DNA from 3 places in the Luteibacter sahnii genome. Region 3 is predicted to be linked to each of the others. Evidence: predicted binding sites of a transcription regulator. Region 3 holds the regulator's gene; each other region holds the start of a gene.
The links. Region 3 encodes FliA, which starts transcription of late flagellar genes. Its sites were predicted from a motif close to TAAAGTTTNNCNNNCNNNGGCCGATAA; they were not measured.

Region 1 (7,564 bases), on a different contig from region 3:
CGCGATCGGTCGCACCGGGTGCTCACCTATGCCGACCTGCGCACGCCGGGCGGGGCGGTCGACGCACGGGAACCGGGCCGCACGATCGAGCTGCACCTCACCGGCAACATGGAGCGTTTCGCGTGGTCGTTCGACGGCGTGCCGTATGCCGCGGCGCGGCCGATCCATTTCCGCCAGGGCGAGCGCCTGCGCCTGCGCCTGGTCAACGACACGATGATGAATCACCCGATCCACCTCCACGGTATGTGGAGCGACCTCGAATCGCCGGACGGATCGTTCCAGGTGCGCAAGCACACGGTGAACGTGCAGCCCGCGCAGCAGGTGAGCTACGCCGTCACCGCCGACAACCCGGGCCGCTGGGCGTTCCATTGCCACATGCTCTTCCACATGGAGGCGGGCATGTTCCGCGAAGTGGTGGTGTCATGAGGGCCCTGTGCGTCGTGCTGTTGGCGTGGGTGGCGTGGCCTGCGATGGCGCAGGAGATGGACCACGCGATGCACGGCATGGCGATGGGCCCGATGCAGGGAGGCCAGGCGCCTGCCGACGCCCGCGACGGCGACGTCTCCGACGGCGTCGCGCCGTCGTCCATGCACGACATGGCCATGATGGACATGGACGACACCGCGCCGGTCGGCAACCTGCTGATCGACCGGCTCGAGTCGTTCGCGGGGCAGGGCAGCCACGGCCAATCGTGGGAAGCCGACGGTTGGTACGGCAACGCCACCGACAAGCTCGGATTCCGCAGCGAAGGCGAGCGCGACGGTGGCCGGCCGCGCGACGGCGACGCGGAACTGTTCTGGCGCCATGCCATCGCGCCGTTCTGGGATGCGCAGGTGGGCGCGCGCAGCGATCTCGGCGACGGCCCGTCGCGGCACTGGGCCGCATTCGGCGTGCAAGGCCTGGCGCCCTACTGGTTTGAGCTCGAAGCGACCGGCTATGTCGGCGACGGTGGGCGCAGCGCGGCGCGCCTGCGGGCGGACTACGAGCTGTTGTTCACGCAGCGCCTGATCCTGCAGCCCGAACTGGAGGTCAACGCCTACGGCAAGGCCGACCCGCGCCGGCGCCTGGGGCGCGGCATCGCCCGCATCGACGCGGGGTTGCGCCTGCGCTACGAGATCACCCGACGCATCGCGCCTTACGTGGGCGTGGCGTGGGAGCATTTGGGTGGCGGCACGGCCGTGATGGCGCGCGACGACGGCCGCCGCATCACGGATCGCCGCTGGGTAGCGGGCGTCCGTGTGTGGTTCTGACAGCAGGATTGTTCATTGACATATCGCGTGTTCATCGGTGAAGGTCAATCCACGACATCGTGGGGATAGCACCTTGAACCGACGGGAGTTCGCGAAGACGCTAGCCATGGCGAGTACGGCGCTGGGCCTGTGGCCCGCGAAACAGGCCTTCGCCCGGCCGCCGACGACGGCGAAGGGCGTCGTGGTCGACCCGGCACGGCTGCGCGACCTGCAGCAGGCGTTTCTCGACCTGCGTTTCGGCATGTTCATCCACTTGAACATGGCGACGTTCGAAGAGCGCGAATGGGGCGACCCGCGGCTCTCGCCATCGCTGTTCGACCCCGCGCACCTGGACACCGACCAGTGGGCGCGCGCCGCGGCCTCCGCGCACATGGGTTACGCGTGCCTCACCACCAAGCATCACGACGGCTTCTGCCTGTGGCCGACGAAGACCGGTAGCGCCAACGTCATGCAGTCGGCGTATCCGCACGACGTGGTGCGCCGCTACGTGGATTCGTTCCGCGCGGCGGGGCTGAAGGTGTGCCTGTATTTCTCCATCCTCGACCTGCGCCAGGACATCCGCGCGCGTGTCGTCACGCCGGCAAAGATCGCGCTCATCACCGCGCAGATCCGCGAACTGCTGACGAACTACGGGCCGATCACCGCGCTCATCCTCGACGGCTGGAACGCATCGTGGTCGCGCATCACGTATGACCAGCTGCCGTACCGCGAGATCTACGACCTGGTGAAGTCGTTGCAGCCGGATTGCCTGCTCACCGACCACAACGCCGGCCGGTATCCCGGTCCGGCGCTCTACTACACCGACATCAAGCAGTACGAACAGCACGCGGGCCAGACGATCCCTCCCGACAGCCCGGTGCCGTCGCAATCGGGCACCACGTTGCAGCGCGACTGGTTCTGGAAGACATCCTATCCCGATTCGGTGCTGGCGTCGGCGAAGACCATCGTCGACGACTGGCTGGTGCCGTTCAACGCCAACCATTGCAACCTCATCCTCAACGTGGCGCCGAACCGCGACGGGCGCTTCGACGACAACGCGGTCGAACGGCTCGCCGAGATCGGATCGTTGTGGAAAAACACCGGTCCCGCCCCGCGCATCGCACCGAGCGTCACCGTCACGACGCCCAACCTCGCGGCGGGGCAGCCCGCCTGGGCGAGCGCGAGCGATGAGGCGGTGGGGCCCGACCTCGCGTTCGACGACGACTTCCGCACGTGGTGGCTCGCGGACAAGGGCGTCACGTCGGCGTGGATCGAAGTGCGTTTCGCCCGTGCCGTGGCGTTCAACACCGTATCGATCGTCGAGCCGCGCGGCGCCGACGACTACGGTGCGGACAGTCGGATCACGTCCTACGCGGTCGAGGTGGAGCGCGGCGGACGCTGGGTCGCGATCGCCTCCGGCGGCACGCCGCCGCGCGCCTTCACGTTCCTCGAGATCGCACGCGTCGAGGCCGCCCGGGTGCGCCTGACCCTCACCGGGCGGCAGCCCGGCATCACCGAACTGGGTCTCTACGACGAGCCCCGCGGCTGACGGGCGTCATGCACCAACCTTGGCGTTTTCGCCACGCACCCCCATCTAGGGTCGTCAGGCAGCGACCTCGGGAGGTGCCCCATGGCGACCGGATGGGCGGGTGATACCGCCGTACAGGACCAGATCGACGCGACCGTGGACGATGCGGTCAAGCGCGCGCGTAGCCGCATGGCCAAGGGCCCCAGTCTCGAGCGGTGCGAAGAGTGCGAGCGGCCCATCCCCGAGGCCCGCCGGAAGGCCGTGCCCGGCGTGCGCCTGTGCGTGAGCTGCCAGGAAGCCGCCGACCGGGAGGATGCCTCGTTCGCCGGCTACAACCGCCGTGGCAGCAAGGACAGTCAACTGCGCTGAGTACAATGGGGGCCTTTACCGCATCGGACGCCCCATGCTCGAACACCTGATCCTCGCCCGCCATGGCCAGACCGAATGGAACGTGGCCGGCCGCGCGCAGGGCCGGGCGGACAGCCCGCTCACCGAGGCGGGCCTGGCCCAGGCCCGTTCCCTGGGCCGCACGCTGGCCGACCTGGGCGTCACCCACATCGTCGCCTCGCCGTTGCCGCGCGCGCTGCATACCGCCCGGATCGCGGCGGAGATCGCCGGGTGCGCGGTCAGCACCGACGATCGCCTCGTCGAGCGCTCGTTCGGCACGCTCGAGGGCCGCTTCGTGGCCGAAGCGATGGCGGACGATCCGCGCTGGATGGCCGTGCTGCGCGCCACCGATCCGTCCGTCGCGGCCGACGGGGGCGAAACGTTGCACGACGTGGCCGCGCGCATGCTGCCCGCACTCGAGGACGCCCGCGCCCTGCCGCACCGTTGTGTCGCCGTACTCACCCACGGCCAGAGCATCAGCGCCACCCTGGCCGCCCTCGGCGGCCAGGACGCGGCCCGCTACCGCCACGGCAACTGTGGCTACACGCCGCTGTCGTTGCGCGACGGGCGCCTCGTCTTCGACCGCTGGAACCTCGCCGTGGCCGACCTTGCCGACGCCTGAGCGCCGCCTGTCATCATTCGGAAATAATTGATTTCCAAGGATGTTTGCTAAAGCATCCGCGGGCACGGCCGATACCGGGGCGGTACCCCGGCCCGCCCAGACCCCGCCATCATGCCGATCAACGTCCACCGAGAGTCGCCGATCGACCAGGCCCTGGCCGGCACGTCGCTGACGGCGGTTTTCCAGCCGGTCATGCACATCGATTCGGGCCAGATCGTGGCCCATGAGGGGCTGATCCGTTCGGCGCTGCCGCCGTTCGACCTCACCCCGCCGGACCTGCTCGACCTAGCCCGTGCGCGGGGCCGGCTCGGTGCCTTCGAACTCGCCGCCGCGCGCTGCATCGCCCATCGGTTCGTCGCCCTGGGCCTGCCGGGTCGCCTGCTCGTCAACCTCAGCTCCTACGCCATCGTGCAGGAGGGCGTGCGGGCCGAGGACGTGATCGAGGCACTCTCGGTACCGGGGTTCGACATCGGCCGCGTCACCATCGAGATCACCGAACGCGACATCGTCGACAACGCCGCACGGCTCGCCCACGCCCTCGGCTACCTGCGTGCGCGGGGTGTCCGCGTGGCCCTGGACGACTTCGGCAACGGCCATTCGAACTTCGAGATGTGGAACGAGGTGCACCCGGAGATCGTCAAGATCGACCGCTACCTCATCAACGGCCTGGCGCAGAGCGCCGAGCGGCTGGCCATCGTCCGCGCCTTGTGCTCGGTCGCGGAAACGCTCGGTGCCGAGCTGGTCGGCGAAGGCGTGGAATCCGAGGCCGACCTGCGCATGCTGCGCGAACTGGGCATCCCCTATGCCCAGGGCTTTCTCATCGCGCGACCCACCGCGGAGTCGTTGCGCGAGGTGCCGCCCGACGTCGTGGCGGCGCTGTCGCCGCGTCACGTGCCGGTGCCGCCGCGGCCGCGCGGCCCGGTCTCCGCCCGTCCGTTCACCGCGGGGCACATGCTGATCGAGGCCCCCGCGGTGGGCCCGGCGCAGACCAACGACGACGTGGTGGACCTGTTCGCCGCCGAGCCGCGCCTGCACGCGGTGGCCGTGGTCGACGGCGGCGCTCCCGTGGGCATCGTCAACCGCCGCGTGTTCACCGAGCGCATGGCGCAACCCTTCGCCCGCGAACTCTTCGGGCGCAAGCCGTGCACGACCTTCATGCACACCCATCCGTTGTTGTGCGACGAAGACATGCCGTTGCAGAGCATGGCGGACATCCTGCGTGGCGAAGACCAGCGCTACCTCGCCGACGGTTTCATCATCACCTCCAAGGGCTGCTACCTCGGGCTGGGCACCGGCGAAGCGCTGGTGCGACGGGTGACCGAGATCCGCGTCGAGGCCGCGCGCTACGCCAATCCGCTGACCTTCCTGCCGGGCAACCTGCCGGTCACCGAGCACATCCAGCGCCTGCTCCAGGCACGAGGCCCCTTCGCGGCCGCGTACTTCGACCTCGACAACTTCAAGCCCTTCAACGACCAGTACGGTTACTTCCGCGGCGACGAGATGATCCGACTGCTCGCCAGCACGCTCACCGGCGACCTGCGGCACGACGACGATTTCGTCGGCCACATCGGCGGCGACGATTTCCTGGTGATGTTCCAGGGCGGCGACTGGGCCGCGCGCTGCGATGAGATGCGCCTGCGTTTCAACGCCATGGCCGGCAATCTCTTCGACGAGACCGACCGTACGCGCGGCGGCATCGAGAGTGACGATCGCCACGGGCACCGGCGGTTTTTTCCGATCACCACGGTGGCGGTGGGCGTGGCCTGTTTCATCGACGCGTTTCCCGCCGACGCCGAAAGCGTGGCCAGCCTCGCCGCCTCGGCCAAACGGGTGGCGAAGCACACCGGCACCGGCCTGCACGTGGTGCAGTATCGCGCCGAACCGTTGCCCACGGCTTCGTGACATGTTGAAGTCATTGATAATAAATTAAATTACGTGTTCACCGGGGCTAAAGACGCGTTCCGCGCGGCCGACACGCGAGGCATCCCCCACCCCTCGTGAGTGCGTCATGCGACTTCCCTGGTTTTCGCTTCCGACCCTGACCCTTCGCGCCCGCCTCCTCTACCGCCTTGGCGGCACCATCCTCCTGCTGCTCATCCTGTGGATCGTCGGCGGCGTGCAGTTGCGCACCGCCAACGATCGCCTCCAGTCCGTCGTCGGCGGCACGCTCGCGCCGGTGGCCGATGTCGGCCACATCCAGAACGACTACAACGACCTGCTCGATGCGCTCGTGCATGCCACGCTGACCCGTTTGCCTTCGTCGGTGGACGACGCGGTCACCGCGATCGGCAGCGACCGGCACGACATCGAGCGCCAGTGGAAGGCGCTCGAAGCCAGCGACCTGGGCCAGTCGCAGACGAAGCTCGTGGCGCTCGCCGCCGAGCACCGGCGCGCCGCCGACAAGGCGGTGGACGATGTGCTCGCGTTGCTCAAGGCCGAGCAGTTCGACCTTGCGCAACTGCAGCTGTCGAACGACGTGCAGTCCGCGGTGGGGCCGCTCAAGAGCGACTTCTCCAACCTCTTCGCGCTCGCCCTCGACGGCGGCAAGGCCCAAGCCGATGCGCAGCGCGCCGACATCCGGCGCGGGGGTGTGTTCTCCGCGGCGCTGCTGGCACTGGCGATCGCCGTCGCCAGCGCGATGGACCTGGCCATCATCCGTTCGCTCGGCCGTCGCCTGCGCCAGGCGGCGGACGTCGCCGCGGCCATCGCCGGCGGCAGCCTCGGTCAGCGTGTCGACGTGGGCCAGCGCGACGAGATCGGCGCCCTGCTGGCCTCGCTGGCGGACATGGATGCCCAACTCGGCAACGTGGTGACCCAGGTGCGCGACCGGGCCGATCACGTCGCGCAGGCGGCCACCGGCATCGCGCGGGGCAACGATGCACTCAACGAGCGCACGCGCACGCAGACGGTGCACCTGCGCCACACCTCGGCGTCGATGGACGACATGGCGCAGGCCGTGTCGGGCGGCCTCGATCATGCGAGCGCGGCACACGTCGCGGTGCGCGAGGCGCGCGCGATGACCGACGAAGGCCACCGCGTGGCGATGGACGCCATCGGCAACATGCGCGAGATCCAGCGCACCAGCGAACGCATGACCGACGTGCTCGACCTGGTCGACCAGGTGGCCTTCCAGACCAACCTGCTCGCGCTCAACGCGGCGGTGGAGGCGGCCCGTGCCGGCGACCACGGCCGCGGCTTCGCGGTGGTGGCCCATGAAGTGCGCGAGCTGGCGCAACGCTGCGGCGCGGCCACCCGCGACATCCGCCAGCTGATCGAGGCGGGCGATGCCGCGGTGCAGGCCGGCGTGTCGTCGGTGGATCGTGCCGGCGCGGCGCTGACCGGCATCGGCGAACGCGTGACCGCGCTCGCCGAGCGGATGGAGGCGGTGATGGAGGCCACGCGTAGCCAGAACGACGGCATCGCACGCGTGAACGGCGCGATCCAGGGCATGGACCTGACCACGCGCGAGAACGCCGACCTCGTGGCGCAGGCCGCCGCGGCGAGCCGGGCGATGCGCGAGAGCGCCGAGCGGCTCCGCCAGGACGTCGCCTACTTCGTGCTCGAGCCGGCGCGCGCGGCCTGACGGCTAGTCGTCGAAGCCGTTCTCGCCGATCGCTTCGACGAGGTAATCCACGAACGACGCGATGCGCGCGGAGATGGCCGTGTTGCGGTAATACACCGCGTGGATCGGTTGCCGGAACTCGACGTTCTGCCGGGCCAGTACCTCGACCAGCCGGCCGTCGCCGCGATCGGCGCGGCTCATGAAATCGGAGAGGGCGACGATGCCGTTGCCCTCCA
Region 2 (7,564 bases), on a different contig from region 3:
CCGAACTGGACAAGACCGTGCTCGAGAAGATCGGCGATCCGCTGGTCCACCTCGTGCGCAACGCCATCGACCACGGGCTGGAAGGGCCGGCCAAGCGCACGGCGGCGGGCAAGTCCGACACGGGCACCCTGCGCATGGAGGCCTTCCACCGCGGCGGCTCCATCGTGGTGGAGGTGGGCGACGACGGCGCGGGCCTGAACCGCGACGCGATCGTGGCCAAGGCGATCCAGCGCGGCATCATCGCCTCGGGCGAGGGTATGTCCGACGACGCCGTGGCCGAGCTCATCTTCGAGGCCGGGTTCTCCACCGCGGCCGCCACCACCGACCTTTCCGGCCGCGGCGTGGGCATGGACGTGGTCCGCCGCAACGTGATGGACCTGGGCGGCACGGTGAGCATCCGCAGCGTCTACGGCAAGGGCACCACCTTTACCATCACGCTGCCGCTCACGCTGGCCATCATCGACGGCCTCACGGCCGCCGTGGGCAGCGAAACCTACATCGTGCCGCTGGTCTCCATCGTCGAATCGGTGCAGGTCAAGGCCGATGCCGTGCGCAGCGTGGTCGGCGGCGGCGAGCTGTTTCGCTTCCGCGACGAATGGCTGCCCATCGTCCGCCTCTTCGACGTCTTCGGTTGCGAAGGCGAGCGCCGTGCGATCCAGGACGGCATCGTCATCGTCGTCGAAGGGGAGGGCACGCGCATCGGCCTGTTCGCCGACGAGCTGATCGGCCAGCAGCAGGCCGTGGTCAAGTCGCTGGAAGCCAACTATCGCCGGGTGGTGGGTATCTCCGGCGCCACCATCCTCGCCGATGGCTCGGTCGCGCTGATCACCGACATCGCCGGACTGGTCCGCCTCCAGGCTCGCCGCAAGGCCGCCTGAGTTCGTCCCCATCGCCGGTGCGTTCGGCCTTCCCTGACCAGGGGATCGCCGGTCGCACCGGCGATGTCGTGTCCGGCGCATGCCGCTCGTTTCCGGCAAGACGCCCCTCAAGTCTCCACGGACATGGCCGATACCCTTTTCAAGGGAGCCACCGCCCGATCCGACCCGCCGTGGAAACGACATGAACCAGCCAGCCAGCAACGCCGCGACCGCCGAGGCCGCCCAGTACCTCTCCGTGAACCTCGGCAACGAGGAATACGGCGTCGACATCCTCGCCGTCCGCGAAATTCGCGGTTGGACGGCGGTCACCCGCATCCCCCAGGCGCCGCCCTACGTGCTGGGCGTGCTCAACCTGCGCGGCGCCATCGTGCCGGTGCTGGACCTGCGCCTGCGCTTTGGCCTGGCCCGCGAGGAATACACCGCCACCACCGTATGCGTCATCGTGATGGTGGCCGGCCGTCAGTTCGGCGTGGTGGTGGACGCCGTCTCCGACGTGGTGGAAGTCGCACCCGACGGCGTGCGCCCGGTGCCCGACATGGGCACCACCGTGGATACCGAATACCTCAAGGGACTGACCTCGGTCGGTGAGCGCATGGTGCTGCTCCTGGACGTGGATCGTCTTCTGCAACCGCAGGACGCGCAGATGCTGGACGCCGCCCTGGCGGCCCAGGAAACGAAAGCTGTCGCCTGAGCATGGGCTATCGGCGGGGAAGGGGCCCCGCCGGACACATCGAGCCCGGATCGCCCTAGCCGCACTTTGACGATTGGAACCGTGATGAAGAAGTTCAGCCTTAAGATTCCTGCCTTGTCCGTCCGGGGCCGCCTCTACGGCGTTCTCGGCTTGCTCACGCTGATGCTGTTCGGCGGCGCGGCGCTGGGACTGGGCGCGATGTACTTCCAGAACGAAGGCATGCGCCAGATCTACGAGGAGGAGATGGTTCCCTCCGAAATGCTGAGCCGGGTCAATACCCAGTCGCTGCTCTCGTTCATCGTCCTGGGCGAAGCCGCGGCCAAGGTCGGCAATCCCGACCAGGTCAAGCAGAAGATCGCCGAATTCGATAAGTACCAGGCCGACCTCGACGCGGCCAAGGCCGAATTCCACAAGGTGCCGATGTCCGACGACATCAAGAAGCTGTACGCCAAGTGGGAAGCGACCAACGCCGATTACAACGATGCCAAGAAGGACATGCTCGACGCGCTCAAGGAAGGCGACCAGGGCGCCAACGACGTGCTCGAACTGCAGGTGCGGCCGTTGCTGATGGACCGCCAGTCGCAGCTGACCAACCTCATCGAGGCCAAGCGCAAGGAAGCCGAGGCGATCTTCGCCAAGGAATCCTCGCAGTACAAAGTCATCCGCGCCGTGGCGATCGCCTCGCTGGCGATCGGCCTCGCGATCTGCCTCATCATCGCGATCATGGTGGTGCGTTCGATCATCAACACGCTGGCGCAGACGGTGAACGTCGCCCACGAGATCGCCGGCGGCAAGCTCGGCCATGACATCAAGGTCACCCGCAACGACGAACTCGGCCAACTCCAGGCCGCGTTCAAGGCGATGGACGAGCGTCTGGCCGACATCGTCACCGAAGTGCGCCACGGCTCCAGCTCGGTCAGCACCGCCGCGCAGCAGATCTCGCGCGGCAACGACGACCTCTCGCAGCGCACCCAGGAACAGGCCTCGAGCCTGGAAGAAACCGCCTCGTCGATGGAGGAAATGACCTCCACCGTGAAGCAGAACGCCGAGAACGCCAGCCACGCCAACCAGCTTGCCCGCGGTGCCCGCGAGCAGGCGGAGAAGGGCGGCGAGGTGGTGGCCCAGACGGTCGTCGCCATGCGCGAGATCAACGCCTCCTCGAAGAAGATCTCCGACATCGTCAGCCTGATCGACGAGATCGCGTTCCAGACCAACCTGCTCGCCCTCAACGCCGCGGTGGAAGCCGCCCGTGCCGGTGAACAGGGCCGCGGTTTCGCCGTCGTCGCCACCGAGGTGCGCAACCTTGCCCAGCGTTCGGCGAACGCCGCCAAGGAGATCAAGGGCCTCATCAACGACAGCGCCAACAAGGTCAAGGCCGGCTCCTCGCTGGTCGACCAGTCGGGCAAGGCCCTGGCCGAGATCGTCGACAGCGTGAAGAAGGTGACGGACATCGTCGCCGAGATCGCCGCGGCCAGCTCCGAGCAGTCCGCCGGCATCGACCAGGTCAACCATGCGGTGCTGCAGATGGACGAAATGACCCAGCAGAACGCTGCGCTGGTCGAACAGTCCGCCGCCGCCGCCCGCGCCATGCACGAGCAGGCCACGGAGCTCAGCCGCCAGGTGTCGTTCTTCCACGTCACCGGCGAAGCGGCCGCCGCGCGTCCGCCGCGCAAGGACGCCACGCAGGTCGAGATGGAAACCGTGTTCGCCTCGGTGCGCGACACCGCCCCGACGCCGGCTCCGCGTGCCTCGCGTCCCACCGAATCGGCCGATACGGCCGTGTGGAAGGAGTTCTGATCGATGAATGCGCTCGTCGACACCGGCGATGCCGCCGCGGCGGGCGGCCAGGGCCCGAACCTCGGTGAGGCCGAATTCACCTTCCTGCGCGAGTTCGTGCTGCAGCATTGCGGCATCTCGCTGGGCGAACACAAACGGCAGCTCGTGCAGGGGCGCCTGTTGCGCCGCCTGCGCGCGCTGAGCCTGCCGGGGTTCGCGGCCTATTGCGACCTGCTGCGCCGCGATCCGGAGTCCGAACTGGGCGAATTGGCCAGCTGCATCAGCACTAACGTCACCTCGTTCTTCCGCGAGATGCACCACTACGACATGCTCGTCGACGAGCTGCTGCCGCGTTGGCTCGCGGAAAAGCAGGGGGGACGGCTGCGTATCTGGTCGGCGGGCTGCTCCACCGGCGAAGAACCCTACGCTATCGCGATGGTGCTGGCCGAAGCGCTGGAACGCGCCAAGGCGAACGTCGACGCGAAGATCCTCGCCACCGACCTTTCGCCGCAGGCGCTCGAGGCCGCGCGCAAGGGCGTGTACGCCGTGGATCGCCTGGGTGGTGTCAGCGAAGAACGCCGCAAACGGTGGTTCCAGCGTGGCGAGGGCAGCTTCGACGGCTACGCCCGCGTGCATCCGCGCCTGCGCGAGCTGGTGACCATCCAGCCGCTGAATCTCCTCCACGAATGGCCGATGCAGGGGCGCTTCGACGCTATCTTCTGTCGCAACGTGGTGATCTATTTCGACAAGCCGACCAAGCAGCGCCTGTTCTCCCGTTATGCGGGCATGCTGGACAGCCGCGGCTATCTCTTCCTCGGTCATTCGGAATCCATGTACGGACTGTCCGACGACTTCGATCTGATCGGCCGCACGGTCTACCGGAAACGCTCATGAGCGACATCCTGGTCGCGCCACCCCGCACCTTCGTCGGCTTCGACCCCAAAAACGTGCTGCCGGGGTTCGAGCACCTGCGCCGCTTCTGGGATCCCGCCCAGGAAGTGGTGACGGTGAAGATCCTGCCGGGCGAGTATTACGTCAGCTCGCAGGAGGAAATGATCTCCACCGTGCTGGGTTCCTGCGTATCGGCCTGCGTGCGCGACACGAAGCGTCGCCTGGGCGGCATGAACCATTTCATGCTGCCCGAGCCGACCGGCGAACGTGACAGCTGGAGTTCCACGGTGGGCCGTGCCGCGCGCTACGGCAACGACGCGATGGAGCAACTGATCAACGCGATCCTCAAGGCCGGCGGCAAGCGCGACGACCTGGAAGTAAAGATCTTCGGCGGCGGTCGCGTGCTTGCCACCATGACCGACATCGGCCAGCGCAACATCGCCTTCGTGCAGCGCTATATCGCGACCGAGAAGCTGAAGCTGTGCGCGGCCGATGTGGGCGACATCTACCCGCGACACGTGCAGTTCTTCCCGGTGAGCGGGCGAGTGCGCGTGCGTCAGTTGCGCTCCACCCACGACAACAACCTGGCCGATCGCGAGAAACGTTACCTCAAGCGATTGGCCGACGATCCGATAAAGGGAGAGGTGGAGCTGTTCTGACGCTCCATCGCCTGATCCACGATCCGGTCGGCATGCCGCCTCGGATGCCCAAGCCTCACCCACCGGCAAGAGTCCATGCAGAAAGTACGCGTCCTCATCGTCGACGATTCGGCCCTTGTCCGTAAGGTGCTGACCGCCATGCTCGAGTCCGACCCGGGCATCGAGGTGGTGGGCACCGCGCCGGACCCGCTGATCGCGCGTGAGAAGATCAAGGCGCTCAATCCCGACGTGCTTACGCTCGACGTCGAGATGCCGCGCATGGACGGCCTGACCTTCCTCGAAAACCTCATGCGCCTGCGCCCGATGCCGGTGGTGATGGTGTCCACCCTCACCGAGCGCGGTGCCGACGTGACGCTGCGCGCACTCGAGTTGGGCGCGGTCGACTTCTTCACCAAGCCGTCGGCAGACCTGGCCACCACGTTCATGGAGCACGCGCCGGACATCTGCGCGAAGGTCCGGCTCGCCGCCGGCGCCAAGCCGCGCGAGCGCTCCGCGGTGGTGAAGATCGACCTCAGCCCCGCCAAGCTCGACGTGGCGCCGCGCCTTTCGGCCGATGCCGTGCTGCCGCGCGCGCAGACGCCCGGCTCGCGCGGCGGTACCCGCATCATCGCCATCGGTGCCTCCACCGGTGGCACCGAAGCCATTCGCGTGGTGCTGGAGGCGATGCCGCCGACCGCGCCGCCCATCGTCATCACCCAGCATATCCCGGCCGCGTTCAGCGGGCCGTTCGCGGCGCGCATGGACACCTGCTCCGCGATGAAAGTATGCGAGGCCCGCGACGGCCAGCCCATCCAGCCCGGCCATGTGTATATCGCGCCGGGCAGCCAGCACCTGCTGGTGATGTGGGACGGCGCGCGCCACGTCTGTCGCCTGCACGACGGCCCGCCGGTGAACCGGCACAAGCCGTCGGTGGACGTGCTGTTCCGTTCCATGGCCGCCAGCGTCGGCGCCGCCGCCATCGGTTGCTTGTTGACCGGCATGGGCGACGACGGCGCGCGCGGGCTGGGTGAACTCAAGGAAGCGGGCGCCCCCACGCTCGTGCAAGACGAAGCCAGCTCCGTCGTATGGGGCATGCCCGGCGCCGCATGGAAGGCCGGGGCCGCCGCCGAGATGCGATCGCTCGACGCGATCGCCAACCGCCTGCTCGAACTGGCCCATACCCCCGTATCCGTCGCCGCGCGCGTCGGCACCTGAACAGCGAGACTTCCATCATGGTCATTCCCAAGAACGAACGCAGCATCGGCTTTGCCGCCAGCATCGTGGCATTGCTCCTGGTCCTGGTGTTCCACGCGGCCTGGGTCGCGCCCGTCGTCGTGGCGCTGCTCGCCGCCACCTGGATCGCGATCGCCCTGCGACCCGCGCCGGTGCCCGACGTGGAGGTGGTGCTGACCCCCTCGCCCTCCAGCGACGAAGCGTCGGTGCGTGAGGCCATGGAAGACGTGCGCAGCGCCATCGTCGACGAACTCGGCCACGCCAGCCGCGAACTGAACCAGGCCCTCGACCTGCTCCGCGACGCGGTGGCGGAACTGGGCGGCGGCTTCAACGGCCTGTCGCACAAGACGGGCAAGCAGCAGAAGCTGCTCAGCGAGATCATCGAGAGCGGCGGCAAGGGGATTTCCGTGCAGGACTTCGCCTCGCGCACCGCCGGCCTGCTCGAGCATTTCGTCGGCCTCATCGTGCACCTCTCGCGCGACAGCCTGCGCATCGTCTATCGCATCGACGGCATGGCCAAAGAGATGGACGCCGTGTTCGCGCTGCTCAAGAACGTGAACACGATCGCCGAGGAGACCAACCTGCTGGCGCTCAATGCGGCGATCGAAGCCGCCCGTGCCGGCGAATCCGGTCGCGGATTCGCGGTGGTCGCAGGCGAGATCCGCAACCTCGCCCAGCACAGCAACCAGTTCAACGAGAAGATCGGCACGCACGTGGAGCGGTCGCGCATCGCCATGGAGCAGCTGCGCGAACTGGTCGGCAACATGGCCTCGCAAGACATGAACGTGGCGCTGCAGGCCAAGGGCGACATCGACGAAATGATGTCGAACATCACCGAGTCGAACGCCCGCACCAGCGCCGCGGCCGACGAAGCGGCGACCATCAACCGCGGCCTCGGCAACGACGTCTCCACCACGATCCGTTCGCTGCAGTTCGAGGACATCCTCAGCCAGCTCCTGCACCAGACCCGCAGCCGCCTGGTCGAACTGCAGGACGTGACCGCCGACTGCACGCGTGACATCGAAGAGCTGGCCTTCGTGCCCGCCGAAACGAACGAACTCGGCGCCCGCGCCCAGCGTGTCCGAGCCCGCCTGGCCGAGCAGCGTGAGCGCGCCCGCCTGCGTGCACGCGGTCCCGCGCTGCAGCAGTCCATGGCCGCCGGCGACATCGACCTGTTCTGAGGAAAGCATCATGGCCATCAACGTCCACCACGATACCGAACAGGGCGCGCTCACCCTTCACCTGGGCGACCGCTTCGACTTCTCCATCCACCGCGCCTTCCATGACGTGTGCCTGGGCGACATTCCGCCGGCCCGCAGCTACGTGCTCGACCTTGAAGAGGTCACCACAATGGATAGTTCCGCGCTCGGCATGCTTATGCTGCTGCGCGAGCACGCTGGTGGCGACCGGGCCGAGATCCGCCTGGTGAACGCCAGCCCGCAGTTGCGCAACACGCT
Region 3 (7,564 bases):
TCGCCACCCGCGACCAGATGGCCCAGCACGCGGCCAACATCATGCACGTGGGCCTGCGCTACGGCCGCGACGACATGTTCGCCGAAGACGGCCTGCGCCATGCCTTGGGCGCGGCGGCCCTGGAAGCCCTGAAGATGCTCGGCCCGGTGTTCACGGCCACCATGGTCGCCGCTATCGCGGCCCCGGCCCTGATGGGCGGACTCCATTTCTCCGGCCAGGCGCTGCTGCCCAAGTTCGATCGCCTCGACCCGATCAAGGGCTTCGGCCGCCTCGTCTCGATGAACGGGCTGGTCGAGCTGGGCAAGTCGATCCTGAAGCTGGTCTTCATCGGTGGGGCGCTGCTCTGGTTCCTGCGCAAGAGCGTGCAGGACATGTTCGCCACCGGGAGCGGCCCGGTCGGCGAGGGTATCGCCCATGCGTTCGGCCTGTTCGGCCATGCCTCGCTGATCTTCGGCTGCGCGCTGGGCCTCATCGGTCTCATCGACGCGCCATGGCAGAAGTTCAGCTTCACCTCGAAGATGAAGATGACCAAGCAGGAGGTGAAGGACGAGCACAAGGAAAACGAGGGCAGTCCGGAGCTGAAGTCAAAGATCCGACAGATGCAGCAGCAGATGGCGCGCCGCCGGATGATGGAAGACGTGCCCACGGCGGACGTCATCGTGGCCAATCCGACCCACTTCGCCGTGGCCCTCAAATACGACGAAAACCGCATGGGAGCGCCGCGCGTGGTGGCCAAGGGCGTCGATCTGATCGCCGCCCAGATCCGCGATGTGGGCGCCGGTGCGAAGGTTCCGGTGGTCGAAGCCCCGCCGTTGGCACGAGCCTTGTATCACACGACCGACATCGGACGCGAAATCCCCGCGGCGCTGTATGTCGCGGTGGCCCAGATCCTGGCCTACGTGTTCCGTTTGAAGCAGGCGATCGCCATGGGCGACCTCCCGCCCGATCTGCCCCGGCAGGACATCGATCCTGAGCTGCTCGGGCCGTACCGCATGGATAACTGACGATGGCAGCGACGACCAATCCCAACCTCCTCGGCACGCTCCGCCAGATCGGCCGGCGCGGCGTGGCCGCGCCGCTGGCGATGCTGATCATGCTCGGCATGATGATGCTGCCGCTGCCGCCGTTCATGCTCGACCTGCTCTTCACCTTCAACATCGCGTTGTCGCTGGTGATCCTGCTGGCCACGATGTACGTGATGCGGCCGCTGGAGCTGGCGTCGTTCCCCACGGTGGTGCTGTTCGCCACCTTGCTGCGCCTGGCCCTGAACATCGCCTCCACCCGCGTGGTGCTGCTGCATGGCCACAATGGCCCGGGCGCGGCCGGCAAGGTGATCGAGGCGTTCGGCGAGTTCGTGATCGGCGGCAATTTCGCGGTGGGTTTCGTGGTGTTCGCGATCCTTACCATCATCAACTTCGTGGTGGTGACCAAGGGTGCCACCCGCGTGTCCGAAGTGACCGCCCGGTTCACCCTCGACGCCATGCCCGGCAAGCAGATGGCGATCGACGCCGATCTCAACGCCGGCCTTTTGACACAGGAACAGGCCCGCGAGCGCCGCCAGGAAGTGCGCGAGGAAGCGGACTTCTACGGCTCGATGGACGGTGCTTCCAAGTTTGTGCGCGGCGACGCCACGGCCGGCATCCTGATCCTCGCCATCAACATCATCGGCGGCTTCTTCATCGGCATGCTCCAGCACGGCCTGTCGGCCGGCGAAGCGGCGCGCACCTACACGCTGCTGACCATCGGCGACGGTCTCGTGGCGCAGGTGCCTGGCCTGATGCTCTCCATCGCCACCGCGGTGATCGTCACCCGCGTGTCCAAGTCGCAGGAGATGGGCAAGCAGGTGATGGGCCAGCTCTTCGGCCAGCCCAAGGCGTTGGCGGTGGCGGCTGCCGTGCTCGGCACCATGGGCCTCATCCCGGGCATGCCGAACCTGCCGTTCCTGATCCTCGCCGCCGTCGCCGGTTTCGGCGCGTGGAAGCTGCACCTGCGCCAGCAGGAGGCCGCCTCCGGCGTGGTCGCCGGCGCCGCCGCCCCGGGCACCGAACTGGCGCTGGAGGCCGCCCCCCCGGCCGAGCGTCTGGAACTGTCCTGGGAAGACGTCGCCCAGGTCGACACCATTGGGCTGGAAGTGGGCTATCGCCTCATCCCGCTGGTGGACAAGGCCCAGGGCGGCGAGCTGATGGCGCGGATCAAGTCGGTGCGCCGCAAGCTCTCGCAGGAACTCGGTTTCCTCGTGCCGTCGGTGCACATCCGCGACAACCTCGACCTCGCCCCGCATGGTTACCGCATTTCGCTGATGGGCGTGCCCATGGGCGAGGCTGAGATCCACACCGAGCGCATGCTCGCGATCGACCCGGGCCGCGTGCATGGCACGATCAACGGCATCGCCACCCGCGATCCGGCCTTCGGGCTGGACGCGGTGTGGATCGAGCCCGGCCTGCGCGAACACGCGCAGACCCTCGGCTACACGGTGGTCGACCCGGCCACGGTGATCGCCACCCACCTGTCGCACATCCTGCAGAACCACGCCCACGAGCTCATCGGCCACCAGGACGTGCAACAGCTGCTCGACCGTCTCGCGCAGCAGACCCCGAAACTGGTCGAAGACCTCGTGCCCAAGCGGCTTTCGCTCGGCGCCATCGTCAAGGTGCTGCAGAACCTGCTCGCCGAGCGCGTGCCGATCCGCAACTTCCGCGGCATCGTCGAGTCGCTGGCCGAACACGCGGGGCAGAGCCAGGACCCGGGCGTACTCGCCGCGGCGGTGCGCGTCACGCTGGGCCGTCAGATCGTGCAGGAAATCGCCGGCCTGGGCACCGAGGTGCCCGTCATTACTTTGGCGCCGGAACTGGAACAGATCCTCCTGCAGTCGCTGCAGGGCGGCGGTCCGGCAGGCGCGGCGGTGGAGCCCGGCCTCGCCGACCGCCTCCAGCAGAGCGTGGCCGATGCCGCGCGGCGCCAGGAAGCCACCGGCGAACCGGCCGTGTTGCTCGTGTCGCCGGCCCTTCGTCCGTGGCTTGCGCGCTTTACCCGGCATGTGGCCCAAAACCTGCATGTACTTGCCTACAACGAGGTTCCCGACAACCGTCGCGTCAAGCTGGTGACGGCACTGGGACGGTAAGGGCGCCAGGCAATGAGACACCGTTCGCCGAATCGGCGGACGGACGGAACGAACATAGCGATGCGGGCATGGCCGGGCATCGCCAGAGACAGGATCGAAGGCATGAAAATCAAGCGATTCGTTGCTCCCGACATGCGCCAGGCCATGCGCCAGGTGCGCGACGAACAGGGTCCGGATGCCGTGATCCTGTCGACGCGCCGTCTCGACGACGGCATCGAGATCATCGCCGCGCTCGATTACGACGAGGCCCTCGTGCGCGAAGCGGGCTTCGCACACGACGCGCCGGCCGCCAAGGCCACGGTGGCGCCGGTGCAGGACGACCGTGCCGCGCAGCGCGCCGCGCGCATCGACCAGGCCCGCGCCGCCACGGCCGCCGCCGTCGAGCGAGCGGCCCGGGCTGACGCAGCCGTGCATTCGAATGCCCCCCAGCGTCACGCCAGCGCCGCCCTGGCCGAGAGCGTCGCCGACGTGGTGCGTGCCGCCACCGCCTCCCCGGGCAACGACGCCGCGGTGAACGGCATGCGCGCGGAGATCAACGACCTGCGCGAAATGCTCCAGGTGCAGCTCTCGGCGCTCTCGTGGAACCACATGGAGCGCGAGCAGCCGCTGCGCGCCCGCGTGCTGCGCGAACTGACCCGCCTGGGCATCGACGCCGACGTGGCTCGCGCGCTGTGCGCCGAACTGCCGTCGGCCATGACCTCCGACCAGGCGCGCTACCTGCCGTTGGGACTCATTTCGCGCAACGTGCGCATCACCGGTCGCAATTTCGACACCGTCGGCGGCGGCATCACCGCGCTGGTGGGCACCACCGGCGTGGGCAAGACCACCACTATCGCCAAGCTCGCCGCCCGCGCGGTGCTTCGCCATGGCGCCGCGAACGTGGCGCTGATCAGCACCGACCAGTATCGCGTCGGTGCCGGCGCCCAGCTGGAGCGTTACGGGCGCCTGCTCGGCGTGCGCGTGTTCAATGCCCACGACGCCACCAGCCTGCGCAACGTGCTGTTGCAGCTGCGCGGCCGCCATACGGTGCTGGTGGATACCGCCGGCCTGGCCGGTAACGATCCGAAGCTGCAGGAGCAGTTCGACACGCTCCGTGCCATGGCCGACCTGCGGGTCTGCCTGGTGCTGGCCGCCAACATGCAGTCGCAGGCGATCGATGGCGCCATCCGTGCCTATGCGCCGTTGGCGCCGCAGAGCGCGATCCTCACCAAGCTCGACGAGGCGCCGCTCATCGGCGGCGCCATCTCGGCCGTGATCCGCCACCGCCTGCCGCTGGACTACACCACCGACGGCCAGCGCGTGCCGGAGGACATCGCCTCGGCCGATGCGCGCAAGCTGGTGCTGCTGGCCGCCCAGCGGGTCAAGCAGCGCAACGACGAGCCCGATCACGCCATACTTGCCGAGCGTTTCGGCCTGTCCGCTTCCGTGCCGGTCTGACCGAGCGAGGCACTTCCATGAACATCGCTACCGCCCACACCTCCTTTTCTCCGGCAGTGACTTCCTCCATGAACACACACGTCGAAAACACCCAGGCCGCCGGACTCGAGTGGCTGTCCGACCGCCGTCCCACGCGCAGCATCGCGATCGCGGGCGGCAAGGGTGGCGTGGGCAAGACGACGGTGGCGGTCAACCTCGGCATGGCCCTGGCCATGGGCGGGCGCGACGTGCTGCTGCTGGATGCCGACCTGGGCATGGCCAACATCGACGTGCTCCTCGGCCTGCAGCCGGTGCGCCATCTGGGCCACATGCTCGAGGGTGCGTGCCGCATCGAAGACCTGGTGCTCGACGCCGCGCACGGCCTGAAGGTGATCCCGGCCACGTCGGGCACCCGCCGCATGGCCCAACTGCCGAACATCGAACATGCCGCGGTCATCCGGGCCTTCGACGAATACCCGCTGGCCCCCGAATACCTCATCGTGGACACCGCCGCCGGTATCTCGGACAGCGTGTCGATGTTCGCCGCGGCCTCGGACGAGGTGGTGGTCGTGGTGTGCGACGAGCCGGCCTCGCTCACCGACGCCTACGCGCTGATCAAGGTGCTCTCGCGCGAGTTCGCCGTGAACCGTTTCCGCATCGTGGCCAACATGGTCCGCCATGCGCAGGAGGGCCGGGCCCTCTTCGAAAAGCTTTCCCGCGTGACCAGTCGCTTTCTCGAGGTGTCCCTCGATTTCATGGGCATGGTTCCGCACGACGAATACCTGCGCCAGGCCATCCGTCGGCAGGCGGCGGTGGTCGACGCGTGGCCGAGCAGCCGGTCGGCGGTCGGATTCAAGAATCTGGCCAGGTCGGTCGATACATGGGGTGAACCCGAGCCCCGCGTGCAGGGACGGATCGGCTTCTTCGCCGACCGTGCCCATCTGGGAGGAGGGTTGCCGTTGTGAGCGTAGCGAGCGAATACCTTGAAATCACTCGGGTTCCGGCGGATCAACTGGTCAAGACCCATGCGCCGCTGGTGCGCCGGATCGCCTATCACCTGATGGGCCGGCTGCCGCCGAGCGTGGATGCGAACGACCTCATGCAGGCCGGGATGATCGGGCTGCTCGAGGCCGCGAGGAATTATTCCCCGACTCGCGCGGCCAGCTTCGAGACCTATGCGGGCATCCGCATACGGGGCGCGATGCTGGACGAACTGCGCAAGACGGACTGGACCCCGCGCTCCGTCCACCGGAAGTTGCGCGAGGTGGCGGAGGTGACGAGGCAGATTGAAAACGAGACGGGTGGCGACGCCGACGACGCGGAAGTGATGAAGCGCCTGGGCATCGACGCCATGGAGTACAACCAGATCCTGGCCGACGCGGCGAGCGCGCGTTTGCTGAGCCTGACGGCGCCCGAGGGCGACGAGGGCGCGGCGATCGACGTGGCCGATCCGGACGCCACCGGGCCCGACGGACTGTTCGAGCAGGACGGCATGCGCGAGGCGCTGGCCCAGTCCATCGACGGACTGCCCGAGCGCGAGAAGCTGGTGATGTCGCTGTACTACGATGACGAGCTCAACCTGAAGGAAATCGGTGCGGTGCTGGGAGTGAGCGAATCGCGCGTGTGCCAGATCCATGGCCAGGCGCTCATTCGGCTCCGCGCTCGCATGTCAGGCTGGAAAGACAAACCCTGACGGCATTCCGGTGCCGTCGCCGGTCAAAGAAAAACGCGCAGTAGGCGGAGAGACGTTTTGGACAAGAACATGAAAATCCTGGTGGTGGACGACTTTTCCACCATGCGGCGCATCGTCAGGAACCTGCTGGTGGAGCTGGGCTTCACCAACACGCTGATCCAGGAGGCCGAAGACGGCAATGCCGCGCTCGCGCTCCTGCGCTCGCAGTCGTTCGACCTGGTGGTGACCGACTGGAACATGCCCAACATGACGGGCATCGACCTGCTCCGCGCCATCCGCGCCGACGCCAATCTCAAGGCGATGCCGGTGCTGATGGTCACGGCGGAAAACAACCGCGACCAGATCATCGCCGCGGCGCAGAGCGGCGTGAACGGCTACGTGGTCAAGCCGTTCACGGCGGTCACGCTCAAGGAAAAACTCGACAAGATTTTCGAACGTCTCGCCGCGGCGGCGGGCTGAGGAGCAGGCATGAACACGACGATTTCCGCTGGCCAGGACGTGGCCCCCGAACTGCGCGAGCTGCTCGACGCCGACGACGCCACCGCCTTCGAACAGGCGCTGGACCGCCTGATCCGTAGCCGTGAACAGCACATTTTCCTCGCCCTGGGCCACCTCGCCCGCGACCTGCACGAGTCCGCCCGCCGGCTCGCCGCCGACATCTCGCACGATGGTAACCCGGGCAACATGGGCGACGCGCGCAAGCACCTGCGCGACGTGCTCGAGATGAGCTCGCAGGCGGCCCATCGCACGCTCGACTTCAGCGAGCGACTCCGCCCGCAGGCACAGTCGCTCGCCCGCGACGCCGACGAGGTGCTCGTGCTCGACCCGGCCGATGCGTCGTTCGCCTCCAGCGCCCGTGCGCTCGCCGTTCGCGTGGGCGACTTCGCGCAGAACTGCGACATCGGCCTGGGCGAGATGGTCGAGGCGCAGTCCTGGCAGGATCTCTCCGGCCAGCGCGTGGCCCGTGTCGAAGCCTTCATGGCCAAGGTCGAATCCTCGCTCGTCGAACTGGTGCGCCTGACCGGCTCGCTCGCCGGGGGCACCGCGCCGGCCGCGGAAAAAGTCAGCCAGGACGAAGTGGATCGCCTGCTCAGCGAATTCGGCTTCTGAGCGGCACGATGAGCGTGGAGCTGGACAACGAGCTGCTCAACGTCTTCCTGATCGAGGCGCGCGAACTGCTCGAGACCCTGGGCGAACAGCTCGTGGACCTCGAGGCCTCGCCGGGCGACGTCGACCTTCTGAACGCGGTGTTCCGTGCGTTCCATACCGTCAAGGGCGGTGCGGGCTTCCTCGGCCTGCACCCGATGGTGGAGCTGTGCCACCGCGCCGAAGAC

Region 1: PI246_RS15975 (methyl-accepting chemotaxis protein) is a predicted target of FliA. The motif match lies at 5,716-5,742, and genes of this name have one in related genera.
Region 2: PI246_RS07090 (chemotaxis protein CheW) is a predicted target of FliA. The motif match lies at 986-1,012, and genes of this name have one in related genera.

Annotation. Positions count from the first base shown of each region.
Region 1 covers NZ_JAQLOK010000007.1:104,141-111,704, forward strand. The annotation lists gene PI246_RS15945 (copper resistance system multicopper oxidase) at 1-426, shown strand, start outside; gene PI246_RS15950 (copper resistance protein B) at 423-1,250, shown strand; gene PI246_RS15955 (alpha-L-fucosidase) at 1,324-2,778, shown strand; gene PI246_RS15960 (DksA/TraR family C4-type zinc finger protein) at 2,860-3,126, shown strand; gene PI246_RS15965 (histidine phosphatase family protein) at 3,161-3,766, shown strand; gene PI246_RS15970 (GGDEF domain-containing protein) at 3,878-5,668, shown strand; gene PI246_RS15975 (methyl-accepting chemotaxis protein) at 5,775-7,349, shown strand; gene PI246_RS15980 (LysR substrate-binding domain-containing protein) at 7,353-7,564, opposite strand, start outside.
Region 2 covers NZ_JAQLOK010000002.1:381,698-389,261, reverse strand. The annotation lists gene PI246_RS07095 (chemotaxis protein CheA) at 1-878, shown strand, start outside; gene PI246_RS07090 (chemotaxis protein CheW) at 1,060-1,569, shown strand; gene PI246_RS07085 (methyl-accepting chemotaxis protein) at 1,654-3,366, shown strand; gene PI246_RS07080 (CheR family methyltransferase) at 3,370-4,239, shown strand; gene cheD (chemoreceptor glutamine deamidase CheD) at 4,236-4,895, shown strand; gene PI246_RS07070 (protein-glutamate methylesterase/protein-glutamine glutaminase) at 4,971-6,089, shown strand; gene PI246_RS07065 (methyl-accepting chemotaxis protein) at 6,107-7,288, shown strand; gene PI246_RS07060 (STAS domain-containing protein) at 7,299-7,564, shown strand, end outside.
Region 3 covers NZ_JAQLOK010000001.1:488,356-495,919, forward strand. The annotation lists gene flhB (flagellar biosynthesis protein FlhB) at 1-1,004, shown strand, start outside; gene flhA (flagellar biosynthesis protein FlhA) at 1,007-3,121, shown strand; gene flhF (flagellar biosynthesis protein FlhF) at 3,224-4,558, shown strand; gene PI246_RS02355 (nucleotide-binding protein) at 4,627-5,502, shown strand; gene PI246_RS02360 (RNA polymerase sigma factor FliA) at 5,499-6,230, shown strand; gene cheY (chemotaxis response regulator CheY) at 6,288-6,689, shown strand; gene PI246_RS02370 (protein phosphatase CheZ) at 6,699-7,340, shown strand; gene PI246_RS02375 (chemotaxis protein CheA) at 7,349-7,564, shown strand, end outside.